One region of the Allobosea sp. NPDC003192 genome, then DNA from elsewhere that is predicted to be linked to it. Evidence: predicted binding sites of a transcription regulator. Region 1 holds the regulator's gene; each other region holds the start of a gene.
The links. Region 1 encodes LexA, which represses DNA repair genes until DNA is damaged. Its sites were predicted from a motif close to TGTTCNNNNTGTGTTCNG; they were not measured.
Positions count from the first base shown of each region.

Region 2: a site for LexA is predicted at 1,958-1,975, ahead of ACQKLX_RS21685 (UvrD-helicase domain-containing protein). Genes of this name have one in related genera too.
Region 3: a site for LexA is predicted at 1,974-1,991, ahead of ACQKLX_RS03275 (helicase-related protein). Genes of this name have one in related genera too.

Region 1 covers NZ_JBNNPK010000001.1:250,729-253,981, reverse strand. Annotated here, with positions in the region: gene ACQKLX_RS01200 (ComEC/Rec2 family competence protein) at 1-1,333, shown strand, start outside; gene lexA (transcriptional repressor LexA) at 1,327-2,064, opposite strand; gene ACQKLX_RS01190 (molybdopterin molybdotransferase MoeA) at 2,168-3,253, opposite strand, start outside.
Region 2 covers NZ_JBNNPK010000018.1:2,781-6,033, forward strand. Annotated here, with positions in the region: gene ACQKLX_RS21680 (acyl-CoA dehydrogenase family protein) at 75-1,727, opposite strand; gene ACQKLX_RS21685 (UvrD-helicase domain-containing protein) at 1,989-3,253, shown strand, end outside.
Region 3 covers NZ_JBNNPK010000002.1:113,734-116,986, reverse strand. Annotated here, with positions in the region: gene ACQKLX_RS03275 (helicase-related protein) at 1-1,892, opposite strand, end outside; gene ACQKLX_RS03270 (alpha/beta fold hydrolase) at 2,205-3,095, opposite strand.

The DNA.
Region 1 (3,253 bases):
CGCCGCTGGCACGATCTTCTGGCTGGTGCGGGCGCTGCTGGCGCTATCACAGACGGCGGCGCTGTACTGGCCGGTGAAGAAGCTCGCGGCGCTCGCCGCCATGCTCGGTGCCACAGGCTATTGCGTCTTCTCCGGCGCCGAGGTCGCGACCGTGCGCTCTCTGATCATGACGTTGGTGATGCTCGGCGCGATCCTGGTCGACCGTCCGGCGCTCTCCATGCGTAATCTCGCGCTCGCCGCGATCATCGTGCTGCTGCGCGAGCCGGAGGCGCTGCTCGGCCCGAGCTTCCAGATGTCGTTCGGGGCCGTGGCGGCGCTGATCGCCTTCGCCGAGCGCTGGCAGGAGCGGGCGCCGGATGCCGCTGCGGCCTCCTGGCCCTGGCCGCTGCGACCGCTCTGGCTCTCGGCTGTCGGCATCCTGACCACGACCATGGTCGCGACCGCGGCGACGGCGCCCTATGGCGTCTTCCATTTCCAGACCTTCAATCCGTTCGGCCTGCTCGGCAATGCGCTGGCGCTGCCGTTCGTCTCGCTGATCGTGATGCCGGCTGCGGTCTTCGGCGTGCTCGCCTATCCGTTCGGGCTCGACTGGCCGGCCTGGGCGCTGATGGGCTGGGCCTCGGGCCTCGTGCTCCAACTCGCCCATTGGGTTGCCGGCATCGACCGCTCGACGCTGGTGCTGCCGGCCTTCGGCTCACTCGCCCTGATCCTGTTCTCGCTGTCGTTGCTCTGGCTGACCTTGTGGACGACGGCGCTGCGCCTTCTCGCAGCCCTGCCATTGGTCGGCGGGCTGGCGCTGGCCTCGGCTCCATCACGGCCGGACATTCTGATCGAGCGCGACGGCTCGGGCGTGCTGGTGCGCGGACCGGAAGGGAAGATGGTGCTGGCCGGAAAGCCGAGCCGCTTCGTACTGACGCGATGGCTGCATGCCGACGGCGATTCCCGCTCGCCAGACGATGCCGCCTTGCGCGAGGGGGCCGTCTGCGATGCGCGCGGCTGCGTGATCCGCCTGCCGGATGGCCGCTCGGTTGCCTATACGCGCGACCGCATCGCCCTGGTCGAAGACTGCCAGCGCGCCGATCTCGTAGTGACGTCACTCTACTGGACGGCCTCTTGCGCTGCCCGCCTGATCGACCGCAGCGCGCTCATCCGCGACGGCGCGACCGCGTATCACACGGCTCGCGGCGGCTGGCGCGCCTATACGGCCGACGACGTCTCACGCCTGCGTCCATGGACCCGCGCGCGACCGGAACCGAGGCCGGCGCCAGAACCCGCTCCTGCGCCGGCCCCCGCGGCTGCGGAGTCGGCACTGGAAGCCGAGGCCCTTCAGTAACGCCGCATCAGATTGACCAGCCGACCCTGGATCTTGACCCGGTCAGGCCCGAGCACGCGCGTCTCATAAGCCGGATTGGCGGCTTCGAGCGCGATCGAGGAGCCGCGCTTGCGCAAGCGCTTCAGCGTCGCTTCCTCGTCATCGATCAGGGCGACGATGATGTCGCCGGTATTGGCGGTGTCCTGCTTGCGGATCACGACCGTGTCGCCGTCGAGGATACCGGCTTCGATCATCGAATCGCCGCGGACCTCGAGCGCGTAATGCTCGCCGCCGCCGAGCATGTCTGCCGGCATCGAGACGCTATGGCTGCGATCCTGGATCGCCGAGATCGGCGTGCCCGCAGCGATACGGCCCATGACCGGGATGGAGACGGTGGAACGCCCATTCTCCTCGGCGGCCGGTGGACGCGGTTTCGTCAGGTTGGCCGTCGGTGCCGCGACAGGCGATGTCTGGCCGAGACCGCCCTGGACGACCGAGGGGCTGAAGCGGCCGCGCTGGGCCTGTGGCCCGCCGATGCCATCCGGCATCTTGATGACTTCGAGGGCGCGTGCCCGGTTCGGCAGCCGGCGAATGAAGCCACGCTCCTCGAGCGCCATGATCAATCGGTGGATGCCGGATTTGGAGCGCAGGTCGAGCGCATCCTTCATCTCGTCGAAGGAGGGGGGCACGCCGGATTCGCGCAAGCGCTCATGGATGAAGCGAAGCAGTTCGAACTGTTTGCGTGTCAGCATGGTCGCGCCGCTCGCCTCTCGGGCTAGAATCGAAACAAAGCACGAACACCATACGCGTTCGCCTTGTGTTCCGCAAGGCGCTTCCTGCCCTAAGGTGAACGGATCAGCGCAGCCGGATGATGCGGCAGGGATCGCCAGCCTTGGCCGCTTCGGCAAAGACCGGGCGGATCACCAGCGCCTCGGCGCGCGACAGGTTCGCCAGCATCGAGGAATCCTGCTTGGCGAAGGGTCTGACGCGCCGCTCGCCATCGGCCGTCTCGACCGTGGCGCGCAGATAATCCTGGCGTTCGTCATTGGCCGGCAGATCGGCCGCGAGGATGGCGGGTTCGCTACGATCGCGCTCGGGATCGGCGATGCCGAGCAGAGCCTCGACCAACGGCATCGCGAAGAGATGCCCGCACACGATCGAAGAGACCGGGTTGCCGGGCAGGCCGAGCGCGACCATCGGCCCGAGCCGGCCCATCATCATCGGCTTGCCCGGGCGCATCGCGATCTTCCAGAAGCCGAGCGCCATGCCCTGCGCCTTCAGCGCCGCCTGGACGAGATCGTGCTCGCCGACCGAGGCGCCGCCGAGGGTGATCAGCACGTCGGACCCGGCCGCGCGTGCCGCCTCGATCTTGGCTGCGAGATCGGGATGGTTGTCGCGGGCGATGCCGAGGTCGAGCGCCGTGCCGCCGGCCTGCTCGATCAGAGCGGCGAGGGCGAAGCTGTTGGAGGCGACGATCTGATCGGGGCCGACCGGCTCGCCCGGCAGGACGAGTTCGTCGCCGGTGGCGAGGATGGCGACCAGCGGCTTGCGGCGGACCGAAAGAGTCGGATGACCAGCGGCGGCAGCGAGGCCGAGCGCGGCGCTGTCGAGCCGGCGCCCGGCCTGCAGCAGGATCTCGCCGGCCTGAAAATCGAGACCGGCCGGGCGGATGAACTGCCCCTTGTTCGCCGGCTTGGTGACGCGGATGACCGGGCCGCCGACGCCCTCGGCGTGCTCCTGGATCAGGATCGCATCGGCACCGTCGGGGATCGGGGCGCCGGTGAAGATGCGCACCGTCTCGCCTGGGCCGACAGGGCCGGGAAAGCCGCGGCCGGCGGCGGATTCGCCGACGACCTTCAGCTCCTTGCCCGGTTCCAGATCGGCGGCGCGGGCGGCATAGCCGTCCATGGCCGAATTGGCGAAGGGCGGTTGGGTCCGGAG
Region 2 (3,253 bases), on a different contig from region 1:
GAATGCGCGGCGCCGGCTGCTGGTTCCTTCGCATGCGGGCGCAAGTGAGAAAAGATGGCTTTGTGCGGCCGTCGTCAAACCTCCGGCACCGCCCTTCTGGCCAGCGTCACTGCATCGACCGCCAGCGGCAGGTCGCCGAACTGGCCGGACCAGTGCCCACCGAGCCGCGTCGCGACGAAGGCGTCCGCCACCGCATGCGGCGCATGGCGGATCAGCAGCGCACCTTGCAGCATCAGCGCCAATCGCTCGGTCAGCAGGCGCGCCTGGCCCTCATGCCGGATGAGCTCGTGCAGGTCGTTGTCGAGCGCCTGCAGAGCCGCGTCATAGCGTCGGTCCTGACCGGAAACCGCATGGAACTCGGCGCGCAATGCCTGCAGCGAGCCTGGCTCGCGCTCGAGCGAGCGCAGCACGTCGAGGCAGATGACGTTGCCCGAGCCCTCCCAGACCGAGTTGAGCGGCGCCTCGCGATAATGCCGCGCCATCGGGTTCTCCTCGATGAAACCGTTGCCGCCATGGCACTCCAGCGCCTCGACCACGACGACGGGCGTACGCTTCGCCACCCAGTATTTCGCCAGCGGCGCGCCGATCCGGGCCAGCAACTTCTCGCTCTCCGACTGCTCCTGCCGATCCACCGCCGCAAACAGCCTAAAGGCGAGCCAGGCGGCGGCCTCCGCCTCGATCGCAAGGTCAGCGAGCACGTTCTGCATGATCGGCTGGTCGATCAAGAGGCGCTGGAACGCGGTGCGGTGCTGGGCGTGATGGCCGGCGAGCATCACCGCCTGCCGCATCAGCCCGGCCGAGGCCGCGGCGATGTCGAGCCGCGTATTGTGGTTCATCGACAGGCCGGTGCGCAGGCCCCGGCCGGGATCGCCCAGCATATGGCCGATCGCGCCGCGGAACTCGACCTCGGATGAGGCGTTCGAGCGGTTGCCGCATTTGTCCTTGAGCCGCTGGATCGCGATGCCGTTGCGCTCGCCATCCGGCCGCCAGCCCGGCACGACGAAACAGGAGATGCCTTCCTCATTGCGCGCCAGCGTCAGGAAGACGTCGGAATGCGGCACCGAGAAGAACCATTTGCTCCCATGCAGCGAATAGGTGCCGTCGCGATTGTCATAGGCGATGGTCTGGGTCTGGCGCAGGTCCGAGCCGCCCTGTGTCTCGGTCATCGCCATGCCGACGATCGCCCCTAGCTTGCCCGCTGCCGGTCCCTGCGACTTGTCGTAGCTCTTCGAGGAGATCAGCCCGCCCCATTGGGTCCAGAGCGCCCGGTCCTGCTTCAGCACGGGGATGGCCGAATAGGTCATCGAGATCGGGCAGCAGATGCCGCTCTCGCAGCCATACCAGAGATATTGCAGGGCGGCCCGCGCCACCTGCGCGCCCGGCCCCGGCTTGTTCCAGGCGAGCGCGTGGGTCTCCTGGCCGATGGCGCGGGCCATCAGCGCGTGCCAGGCCGGATGGAACTCGATCTGGTCGATCCGGTTGCCGAAGCGGTCATGGCTGCGCAGTTCTGGCCCGTGCCGGTTGGCGAGCCGCGCCATCTCGATCGTCTCGGCGGCGCCGACCGTCCGGCCGGCATCGTGCAGCCGCTCACTGGCCCAGCCGGCATCGAAGGCAGCGACGGCCGCCTTCAGCACCGGATCGGCGGCATAGGCGTCGTAATCGGCCAGCGGCGGCACCTGATTGGTGACGTGATGGGCGTGCCCTGGCGATGATCCTGCTGACGGCATCGGTCGCTCCTGGGATCTAAACTCTCTCAGCCCTCATCCTGAGGAGCCGTTTCGTCAGAAATGGCGTCTCGAAGGATGCTCCAGATGCCTCCCGAACCTCCTGGAGTATCCTTCGAGACGCGGGCTGGAGCCCGCTCCTCAGGATGAGGGCTTTCGGGAAGAATGGGCAAGCCGTCCAACCCTCCACAGCATGATCCAGCAATCGCCGGCGCGACACCCTATATTGACCGCGGAACGAATCACGATCGAGCAGCATCGCCCTTGTCAGATCACACCACCTCAGCCCCCCTGCCCCGTCCCGGCGGCCTCGCATCGCGCGCGGCGGCGCAGCCGGCTGCCGGCTATCTCATAGGGCTCAATCCGGAACAGCGCCTGGCGGTCGAGGCGACCGACGGGCCCGTCTTGGTTCTGGCCGGCGCTGGCACCGGCAAGACCCGCGTACTCACCACCCGCATCGCGCACCTCATCGCGACGGGCCGCGCCTTCCCCTCGCAGATCCTGTCGGTGACCTTCACCAACAAGGCGGCGCGCGAGATGAAGGAGCGCGTCGCCCATCTCGTCGGCCCGGTCGCCGAGGGCATGCCCTGGCTCGGCACCTTCCACTCGATCTCGGCCAAGCTGCTGCGCCGCCATGCCGAATTGCTCGACCTGCGCTCCGACTTCACCATCCTCGACACCGACGACCAGATCCGCCTGATGAAGCAGGTGATCCAGGCGGAAGGGATCGACGAGAAGCGCTGGCCCGGCCGCATGCTGGCAGGCTTCATCGACTCCTGGAAGAACCGCGGGCTCGCGCCGAAGGACGTGCCGCCGGGCGAGGCCGGCGTCTTTGCGTCGGGCAAGGGCGGCAAGCTCTACGCCGCCTATCAGGACCGGCTGAAGACGCTGAACGCCGTCGATTTCGGCGATCTCCTGCTGCACTGCCTGACGCTGTTCCGCGAGCATCCGGACGTGCTGGCGAGCTATCACGAGCGCTTCCGATACATCCTTGTCGACGAGTATCAGGACACCAACGTCGCCCAGTATCTCTGGCTGCGCCTGCTCGCCCAGGGCCGGCGCAACATCGCCTGCGTCGGCGACGACGACCAGTCGATCTATGGCTGGCGCGGCGCCGAGGTCGACAACATCCTGCGCTTCGAGCACGATTTTCCGGGCGCGACCGTGGTCCGGCTGGAGCGCAATTACCGCTCGACCGGCCATATCCTGGCCACCGCCGCCAAGCTGATCGCTCGCAATGAGGGCCGCCTCGGCAAGACGCTGCGCACCGAGGACGAGGCCGGCGAGAAGGTCACCATCACCGGCGCCTGGGACAGCCAGGAGGAAGCCCGCCTGATCTCGGACGAGGTCGAGGCGATGCAGTCCAAGGGCGAGAACCTCGCCGAGGTCGCGATCCTCGTCCGCATCTCCGCGCAGATGCGCGAGATCGAGGAACGCTTCGTCCATGTCGGCGTGCCCTATCGTGTCATCGGCGGCCCGCGCTTCTACGAGCGCGCCGAGATCCGCGACGCGATGGCCTATCTGCGCTG
Region 3 (3,253 bases), on a different contig from region 1:
TCGGCGTTCTCCAGGATCTGCAGCGGCCCGAGCAGCTTGGTGACGTGATGCTTCAACCAGGCGCCGAGGCGAGTCTCGATCTGCTCGCGGGCCTGGGCCGGCAGATGATCGTCGACCATCAGGCGCAGTCGCGGCTCAAGCACCTTCTCGCCGGCGGTCAGACGCGCCACCGGCTCGCCGATCCAGCGGATCAGCCCGTCATGCGAGAGCACGAAGGCTTCGTCACCTGCCAGCACGACGCGCGAGGCGCGCGCCTCCAGCTCGCCAGCCAGTGCTTTCAGCGCCGCCGCGTTCAGTGCTTTCGCTTCCGGACCACCCGCCTTCGGGTCCGCCGTGAAACGGAAGCCTTGCAGCAATCCGACATGCTGACCCTCGACCAGGACATCGCCGGTCGCGGTGACTTCGGCCTCCAACATCGCATTCTCCCGCAGGCGACGCATCAACACGCTCGTGCGCCGATCGACGAAACGGCTGGCGAGCCGTTCGTGCAAAGCGTCCGACAGCCTGTCCTCTACAAGACGAGCCACCCCCTGCCAATGCTCAGGATCAGGCAACCAGTCCGGACGATTGGCGACATAGGTCCAGGTCCGCACCTGGGCGATGCGCGCCGAAAGGGTATCGATCTCGCCATCGACCCGGTCAAGCGCCGCCAATTGGCCGGCATACCAGTCCGGATCGAGCCGGCCATGGCGCATCAATCGCAGATACAAAGTCGTCGCCAGCTCGGCATGCTGCATCGGCGCGATCTTGCGATAATCCGGCAGACCGCAAACCTCCCAGAGCCGCGACACCGCCGGCTTGCCCTGCGCCAGCCGCGCCACGTCGTGATCGCGCGCCAGAATCTCCAGCGTCGTCATATCCTCGGCGATCAGCGCCCGCGTCAGCCCCTGCTCCTGCTCCTGCGGCAGGACATTGAGGCTGTCGAGCAGCCCGGCGATCGAGCGCAGATCGAGGTCGGAGTTGCGCCATTGCACCTGCCGCACCGATTCGAAGCGATGGTCCTCGATCGCCTCGACCAGCTCCTGCTCGAAGGGCGGGGCGCGGCCGGTCGTGCCGAAGGTGCCGTCACGCAGATGCCGTCCGGCCCGGCCGGCGATCTGGCCGAACTCGGCCGGATGCAGCTTGCGATAATGATGACCGTCGAACTTGCTGTCGCCGGCGAACGCGATGTGGTCGACATCAAGGTTGAGCCCCATGCCGATCGCATCGGTGGCGACAAGATAATCGACATCGCCCGACTGGTAGATCTCGACCTGGGCATTGCGCGTGCGTGGGGATAGCGCTCCCAGCACCACCGCCGCCCCGCCCTTCTGGCGGCGGATCAATTCGGCGATGGCATAGACCTCCTCAGCCGAGAAGGCGACGATCGCGGAACGCCGCGGCAACCGCGTGATCTTGCGGTCACCGGCGAAGGAGAGCTTCGACAGGCGCGGGCGCGAGACGACGTTGACGCCGGGGATGAGTTGCTCGACCAGCGGCTTCATCGTGCCGGCGCCGATCAGCATCGTCTCCTCGCGGCCGCGATGATTGAGCAGCCGGTCGGTGAAGACATGGCCGCGGTCGAGATCGGCGGCGAGCTGTATCTCGTCGATGGCGACGAAATCGACGGGAAGGTCGCGCGGCATCGCCTCGACCGTGCAGACCCAGAAGCTCGGCCGCTCCGGCTTGATCTTTTCTTCGCCGGTGACGAGCGCGACGGCGTGGGGCCCGACCTTGTCGACGACGCGTTGATAGACCTCGCGCGCCAGAAGGCGCAGCGGCAGGCCGATCATGCCGGTCGGATGCGCCACCATCCTCTCGATGGCGAGATGGGTCTTGCCGGTATTGGTCGGGCCGAGCACCGCCGTGACACCGCGGGCGCGGAGCGAAGGCGGAAGGGAACGGGGCTGAATCAAGACGCTGGAGCTTTCCTGCAGTCCGGGCGGGGCAAGCCCTACCGGTTCAGGCCACCCGAAGGCAACCTGATCCGTGAACAGAACGAGTCCGGAACGAAGCGAGGCCGAATCGCTGACTCCAGCAGAATCAGGTTTCGTTCACGGCGAGATATGGCGGCAAGCGATTCAAAAACCACAAGATTTTGAATCGCCCTCATTGTCCATCCTTCGCCGGCTTGCGCGCGCGAGGGCCGCTTTCGCTGATGTAGGGCGTCCGGGCTGGAAGACGAGGGGGACCGGCGAAGATCGCGGCAGGCAAGCGCCGCCCGCTCAGTCCGCAAAAACCTCGGCGAGAACCTGCGCCGCCTCGTCCGGCGCCTCGACATGGACGAAATGGCCGGCGTTCTCGCAGAAGGTCACTTCGACATCGTCGAAATAATGCGACAGGAAGACAGACCATTCCGACTTCAGGATCGGGTCGTGTCGGCCCCAATGCACCCGGGTGCGCTGGTGGATCGGCACGGACGGCGCCGGGTGGCCGTCGATCGCGGCGATCCGCGCCGCATTCTGGCTGCGATACCAGTCGAATCCCCCGCGCAGATTGCCCGGCTTCATGAAGTTCTCGACCCAAAGGTCGAAGACCGGCGCGAAGGCATCCTTGCGATGGCACCAATGCGTCAGGAAATGCCCGAGGTAGAGGGCGCAGGCCTCGCGGCTGGAGCCGATCAGCTGCTCGGCCAGCGGCAATTGCTGGAAGGACTGGTACCAGATCTCGTTGACATGGCCGTCGCGGACCCAGGCCGAACCGACGCTCGGCGTCGGGCAATTGAAGAACAACAGCTTCTCGACCCGCTGCGGATGGCGCCGCGCCAGCCCCTGCGCGACATAGGCGCCGACATCGTGGCCGACGACGCCAACCGGGCCGGCGCCAAGCGCCTCCAGCAGCGCCGCCATGTCGTCGGCATGGGCGTTGGCGCCGACATCGCTGCGCGGCGCTGGTGACTTCCCGCTCTCGCCGAAACCGCGCAGATCTGGCGCGATCAGCCTGAACTCGCCGTGCAGCCGATTCATCACCGGCAGCCAGCTCATCCAGAATTCCGGCCAGCCATGCAGCAGCAGGACCGCCGGCCCGTCGCCGATTTCGGCGAGATGAAGCACGGTATCGCGCACGACGACCTGGCGATGCCTGAGGCCTGGCGGCAAGGCGAAATCGCTGGACATGGCGGCTCCGGGAGCGAATCGCCGGTAAGGCTAGCGCCTCGCATGAACCTCCGGCAATCCGCCTGATGGCAAAGGCTCCATGCGCTGTGAGGCGGAGGGAGCATCAAGTGTAGGCGGGGATAGCGGGGAATCTTATCCCCGGTGCTTCCGGCGGCCTC